Regions from separate parts of the Streptomyces boninensis genome, predicted to be linked through region 1. Evidence: riboswitches for the same ligand, from Rfam matches in the RefSeq annotation. Region 1 holds a riboswitch; the other holds the start of a gene.
What was found. A riboswitch is a leader RNA that binds a small molecule or an ion and turns the genes downstream of it on or off. The one in region 1 is predicted to bind glycine.

Region 1 (3,400 bases):
CGACTTGGTCGACTCCAGCTCGCCGCAGGTCTCGCCCGCGGTCACCGTGTCACCCACCTCGGGAAGCTGTACGTACACGACGTCGCCGAGGGCATTGGCGGCGTGGGCGGTGATGCCGACCGTGGACTCGCCGTCCGCGGCGGGCGACAGCCACTCGTGTTCCTTGCTGTAGCGGAGCTGCTCAGGGTTGCTCATGGGGCGATTCTCCTAGATCAGGTGGCGTGGTGCAGACGTGGGCGGGCGGGGCGGGAGTGTCAGCGCGCCGGCGGAAGAATCAGCGCGCTTGCCGAAGGAAGTGTCAGCGCTCGCGCTTGTAGAAGGGCAGGGCGACGACGTCGTACGGCTCGTGGCTGCCGCGGATGTCCACGCCCACGCCCGCCGTGCCCGGCGCGGCGTGCGCGGCGTCCACGTACGCCATCGCGATCGGCTTGCCGAGCGTGGGGGAGGGGGCGCCGGAGGTGACCTCGCCGATGACGGTGCCGTCCGCGACCACCGGGTAGCCGGCCCGCGGCACCCGCCGCCCCTGCGCGACCAGCCCGACGAGCTTCCGCGGCGGCGCGCTCTCGGCCCGCTCCGCGGCCTGCTCGAGCGCCTTGCGGCCGACGAAGTCCACCGGCTTGTCGAACTTCACCACCCGGCCCAGCCCGGCGTCGAAGGGCGTGAGGGCGGTGCTCAGCTCGTGCCCGTACAGCGGCATCCCGGCCTCGAGCCGCAGCGTGTCCCGGCAGGACAGGCCGCACGGGATCAGCCCGGCCTCCTGGCCCGCCGCGGTGAGCGCCTCCCAGACCGTGACGGCGTCCCCGGGGCGTACGAACAGCTCGAAGCCGTCCTCGCCGGTGTAGCCGGTACGGGCGATGAGGGCGGCCACGCCCGCGACGGTCCCCGGCAGCCCCGCGTAGTACTTCAGCCCGTCCAGGTCGGCGTCGGTGACGGACTTCAGGATGTCCGGCGACTCGGGCCCCTGGACCGCGATCAGCGCGTACGCGTCCCGGTCGTCGCGCACCTCGGCGTCGAAGCCGGGGGCGCGCGCCTGGAGCGCGTCGAGGACGACCTGCGCGTTGGAGGCGTTCGCCACGACCATGTACTCGTAATCGGCCAGCCGGTACACGATCAGGTCGTCCAGGATCCCGCCGTCCTCCTGGCAGATCATGGTGTACCGCGCCCGCCCCACCCCGGCCACGGACAGCCGCCCGACCAGCGCGTAGTCCAGCAGCTCACCGGCCTGCGGCCCGGTGACCGTGATCTCCCCCATATGCGAGAGGTCGAAGAGCCCGGCCCGGGTGCGGACGGCGTTGTGCTCGTCCCGCTCGCTGCCGTACCGCAGCGGCATGTCCCAGCCGGCGAAGTCGGTCATGGTCGCGCCGAGGGCGCGGTGGGTGGCGTCTAGGGCGGTGTGACGGGGCGTAGCGGAAGGTGTCATGTGCTCAGGCTCCCGGACATGGGTGGACGGATGTCCTCCCCATCTGTCATCGGTACCTGAGAGGTTCACCGTGACCCCGGCGGGCGGGGGCGGCTTGCACCTTGGGCGGAGCACTCCCGGTGAGGGACTGCTCACTTTTCAGAGCTGCCTCGCCCGCGCGGTACGGGGCCTGAGAGATTCAAGGGAGGACTTGCTCCTTCGGCGCCGGGCCCGCCCTATGAGGGGTTTGCCCGGACTCTCCCGCGCGGATTCGAACGGCCGGTATGCAGTTAGGCGTGGCCCATCATTGCATGCCTGCGGAGAGGCGGCCTTGCCGAAGATTGCCATTTCTTTACACTCGGCCGGGACGGGCCGCACGCGCCTGCAACCCTAGGGGGCCAATGAACGTGCACGATGTCGCCCCGGCGCAGCCGGACCTGGAACGTGGCTTGCGGGTGCCCGCACGCCGCGGTCCCGCCGTGTGGGCGCCCCCGGCGGGTCTCTCCGACCTGCGGGGGCGGGCCTTTCCCGGGCGGGTGCTGGGCTTTCCCGCCGGGGATGTGGTGGTCGTCTCCGGGCTGCCGGGGAGCGGGAAGTCGACGCTGATCCGGCGGTCCGGGCAGATCCGGCGGGTGGATTCGCAGGACACCCGGGACCGCTGGGATGCGCGGGTGCGGGGCCGGCTGCCGTACGCCGTCTACCGGCCCCTGGTGCGGGCAGCGCACTATTTCGGCCTTGTACGGGCGCTGCGCGGCGCCGCGGGCGTCGTGGTGCACGACTGCGGGACGCTGCCCTGGGTGCGCCGGTGGGTCGCGCGGGAGGCGCGGCGGCGCGGGGTCGGGGTGCACCTGGTGATCCTGGATGTGCCGCCGGGCGTCGCGCTCGCCGGGCAGCGGGCGCGGGGGCGGGCGGTGTCCCGGTATGCGTTCGTACGGCACCGGCAGGCGACGCGCGCGCTGCTGGCCGCCGCGGAGGCCGATGGGTCGGCGGGCGGGTGCGACAGCGTGGTGCTGCTCGACCGGGGGGGTGCGGATGGGGTGGGGGCGATCCGGTTCCAGTAGTCGGACCATCTGTTTCGGGCCGTGGTGACTGGATTAGGGTTCCCGGGTGAGCTATCCGGAGCAGCAGTTTCCCGTCAATGAGCTGGAAGAGGTGCTCGCCGCGGCCGTCGGGCGGCCGGAGGCGGGAGCGCGGCTGCTCGAGGTGGTGGGGCGCAGTCATCTGTGGGTGCCGCTGCCCGAGGGGGGCGGGCCGCAGAGTGGGACGCTCGATCTGCCGACGACCGAGATCGGCGGGCAGGCGTACGTCCCCGTCTTCTCCTCCAAGGAGGAGTTTCTGAAGGTGGTCGGCAGCCCTATGTCGTTCACGGTGGCGCCGGCCCGCGAGTTCGCCCGAGGGCTGCCGCCCGAGCTGGGGATCGCGCTCAACCCGGGTGGCGCGATCGGCGTGCCGCTGCCGCCGGAGGCCGTCGCCGAGCTGTGCCGCGAGCCGCTGGCGGGGGGCGGCGGTGGCCGGGTGCGGCTGAGCGAGCCGGACTGGCAGGAGGACCCGGTGGAGTTTCTGCGCCGGGCGGGCGATGAGTTTCACGCCTCCGGCGCCGTGCTGTCCGCGCGCCGGGCGCTCGCCTCGGTGGAGGGCGCGCCCCCGCAGCTGTACGTAGGCGTGCAGCTGACGGAGGCCTCGGACCAGGCCCAGCAGGCCGCCGTGGACGCCCTGGGCCGCGCCCTCGGCGCCCACCCCGTCCCCTGGCCCGTACAGATGGTCTTCCTCGACGCGGTCGCCGATCCGGTGGTGACGTGGATGGCAGACCGGGTGCGTCCCTTCTTCGCGCGGGCCTAACCTGATTTGATTGCCAGGGCAGCCGCGCACGCCTGTGCGGCGGAACGTGTGACGTGCAGGACTGATACGGGGGCTGGAGGCGTGCGGTGAGCGGGGGCGCGACGGTGGGGCAGCTGGTAGAGCAGCAGGCTCCTGGGCGCTATGACGCGTACGAGGGGCTGC
Region 2 (3,400 bases), 5.9 Mb from region 1:
CACGCAGGAGGACCTGTTCGCCCAGTTCGCCGAGGAGCACCCGGAGCCGGTCGCCGAGGAGGAGCCGGAGCAGCTGGCCGCCGCCGAGGAGCCGGCCCCCGAGCCCGTACGCCGCTGGCTTCCCGGCCTCGACGTGCACCACCCGGAGTACGGCCCCGGCTGGGTCCAGGGCAGCGGTGTGGGCCGGGTGACGGTGCGCTTCGAGCGCCCCGACAGCGCGCCGGGGCGAATCCGCACCTTCGCGGCGGACGACCCGGAGCTGACGATGTCGGAGCCGCTGCCGCTGGTGGGATAGCGGACTCTGGCCACGCGGCCGTCCTGGTCCGCGCTGCGCGCGGATATCGCGCCTGCGGCGCTCGTCCTCAAACGCCGGACGGGCTGTTACGCGTCCCCGTTCGCCAGGCTGCCGAAGTTCCGGTCCGTGCCCCGCGTCCGCGGGTCCACCGTCGGCAGCGCGAGGCCGTAGTGGTGGTAGAGCTGCAGCTCCTGCTCGGGGGAGAGGTGGCGGCCCACGCCGAAGTCCGGGGCGTCCTTGATCAGGTCGCGCTCGAATGGCACCCGCAGTGCCTCGGAGACCACCTCGCTCGGCTCCAGCGGTACGAACACGTCCCGGTGGAAGAGCCCTGTCCGCACGGCGGCCCACTCCGGCCGCCCGGTCGCGTCGTCGAGGTAGACCTCGTCGACTGTGCCGATCTTGCCGCCACGGCTGTCGAAGGCCTTCCGGCCGATGAGGCTCCGCGGATCGATATCGGTCTGCACTTCGGTCCCTCCAACGCGATCGAAGCTGGTCGCCTGGAACTACCAAAAGCCAGAATGCGCGCTCCGGCCACTCGGGGGAAGCGACCGGGTCTGCGCTGATACGCTGGCCATGGCTGTTGACCCCGCGCGGGAGAGCCCCCGGACCCACCCCAGGGCCCGAGGCGCCGAAGGAGCAAATCCTCCCCGGAATCTCTCAGGCACCCGTACCGCACGGACGAGGTCACTCTGGAAAGCAGGGCGGGCCGAAAGGCCCTTCCTCACCGACGGTGCAAGCCTCCGTTTAGGCGCGGGGGCGAAGCTCTCAGGTAGCGATGACAGAGGGGGAGGCCGTCCGGGTACCCGCCCATGGTGCCCTCATAGGTCCACGCGACCAGGAGGCCTTCACACGATGACCGCCAAGCGCACCCCACTCGCCGACCTCGAGCGCGGCACGCCCTTCGAGCAGCGCCACATCGGCCCTGACGCCGCCGCCCAGGCGAAGATGCTCGCCCAGGTCGGCTATGGATCGCTGGCCGAGCTCACCGCCGCCGCCGTGCCCGAGGTGATCAAGGGCGCCGAGCACCTCGCCCTCCCCGACGCCCGCACCGAGGCCGAGGTGCTGGCCGAACTGCGCACGCTGGCCGACCGGAACGAGGTCCTCACCTCGATGATCGGCCTCGGCTACCACGGCACCCACACCCCGCCGGTCATCCTCCGCAACGTGATGGAGAACCCGGCCTGGTACACGGCGTACACCCCGTACCAGCCGGAGATCTCCCAGGGCCGCCTGGAGGCCCTGCTGAACTTCCAGACCGTCGTCGCCGACCTCACCGGGCTGCCCACCGCGGGCGCCTCCCTCCTGGACGAAGGCACCGCCGCCGCCGAGGCGATGGCGCTCTCCCGCCGGGTCGGCAAGGTCAAGGACGGCGTCTTCCTCGTCGACGCCGAAACGCTTCCGCAGACGGTCGCCGTCATAGCGACCCGCGCCGAGCCGACCGGCGTCGAGGTCGTCGTCGCCGACCTGAGCGCGGGCATCCCGGCCGAGTTCGCCGAGCGCGGCGTCTTCGGCGTGCTGCTGCAGTACCCGGGCGCTTCCGGTGCCGTACGGGACCTGAAGCCCGTCATCGACCAGGCGCACGAGCTCGGCGCGGTCGTCACCGTCGCCGCCGACCTCCTGGCGCTCACGCTCCTCACCGCCCCCGGCGAGCTGGGCGCCGACATCGCGGTCGGCACCACACAGCGCTTCGGCGTCCCGATGGGCTTCGGCGGGCCGCACGCCGGATACATGTCGGTGCGCGACAAGTTCGCCCGCAGCCTCCCCGGCCGGCTCGTCGGCGTGTCCAAGGACACCGACGGCCAGCAGGCGTACCGCCTCGCGCTGCAGACCCGCGAGCAGCACATCCGCCGCGAGAAGGCCACCAGCAACATCTGCACCGCGCAGGTGCTCCTCGCCGTGATGGCGGGCATGTACGCGGTCTACCACGGCCCCGACGGCCTGGCCGCCATCGCCCGCCGCACCCACCGCCTCGCCGCGGTCCTCGCGGCGGGCCTGCGCGCCGGCGGCGTGGAGCTCACCGGCGACGCCTTCTTCGACACCGTTACGGCCAGGACCCCCGGCCGCGCCGCGGACGTCGTCGCCAAGGCCCGCAAGGCGGGCATCAACCTCCGCCTCACCGACGCCGATCACGTCGGCATCACCTGCGACGAGACCACCACCCGCGAGCACCTCGCCGCCGTCTGGGCCGCGTTCGGTGTCGAGGGCGACGTGGACGCGCTGGACGCCGCCACCGACGACGCGCTCCCGGGCGCCCTCGTCCGTACGAGCGAATACCTCACCCACCCGGTCTTCCACGCGCACCGCTCCGAGACGGCCATGCTGCGCTACCTGCGCGGCCTCGCCGACAAGGACTACGCGCTCGACCGCGGCATGATCCCACTCGGCTCCTGCACGATGAAGCTCAACGCCACCACCGAGATGGAGGCGGTGACCTGGCCCGAGTTCGGCGCCCTGCACCCCTTTGCCCCCGCCGACCAGGCCGCCGGCTACCTCGACCTGATCCACCAGCTCGAGGACCAGCTCGCCGAGGTCACGGGCTACGCCAAGGTCTCCCTGCAGCCCAACGCCGGCTCCCAGGGCGAGCTCGCGGGCCTGCTCGCCATCCGCGCGTACCACCGCGCCAATGGCGACACCGGCCGCAACATCTGCCTCATCCCCGCCTCGGCGCACGGCACCAACGCCGCCAGCGCCGTCATGGCGGGCATGAAGGTCGTCGTGGTGAAGACCGCCGAGTCCGGCGACGTGGACGTCGAGGACCTGCACGCCAAGATCGAGCAGCACGGCGACCAGCTCGCCGTCCTCATGGTCACCTACCCGTCCACGCACGGCGTGTTCGAGGAGCAGATCACCGAGGTCTGCGCGGCCGTGCACGACGCGGGCGGCCAGGTCTACGTCGACGGCGCGAACCTCAACGCCCTCGTCGGCCTCGCCAAGCCGGGCAAGTTCGGCTCCGACGTCTCGCACCTGAACCTGCACAAGACCTTCTGCATCCCGCACGGCGGCGGCGGCCCCGGCGTCGGCCCGATCGGCGTCCGCGAGCACCTCGCCCCATACCTGCCGAACCACCCGATGCAGCCCTCCGCGGGTCCTGAGACCGGCGTCGGC

Region 2: another riboswitch for glycine. It lies ahead of gcvP (aminomethyl-transferring glycine dehydrogenase); the one in region 1 lies ahead of gcvT (glycine cleavage system aminomethyltransferase GcvT).

Annotation. Positions count from the first base shown of each region.
Region 1 is NZ_CP183837.1:6,784,861-6,788,260, forward strand. Features, by position in the region: gene gcvH (glycine cleavage system protein GcvH) at 1-195, opposite strand, end outside; gene gcvT (glycine cleavage system aminomethyltransferase GcvT) at 299-1,420, opposite strand; glycine riboswitch at 1,569-1,673, opposite strand; gene ACNNMR_RS31125 (AAA family ATPase) at 1,801-2,460, shown strand; gene ACNNMR_RS31130 (enhanced serine sensitivity protein SseB) at 2,507-3,238, shown strand; gene ACNNMR_RS31135 (enhanced serine sensitivity protein SseB C-terminal domain-containing protein) at 3,343-3,400, shown strand, end outside.
Region 2 is NZ_CP183837.1:840,595-843,994, reverse strand. Features, by position in the region: gene ACNNMR_RS03825 (DNA polymerase IV) at 1-295, shown strand, start outside; gene ACNNMR_RS03820 (PRC-barrel domain-containing protein) at 382-759, opposite strand; glycine riboswitch at 877-978, shown strand; gene gcvP (aminomethyl-transferring glycine dehydrogenase) at 1,148-3,400, shown strand, end outside.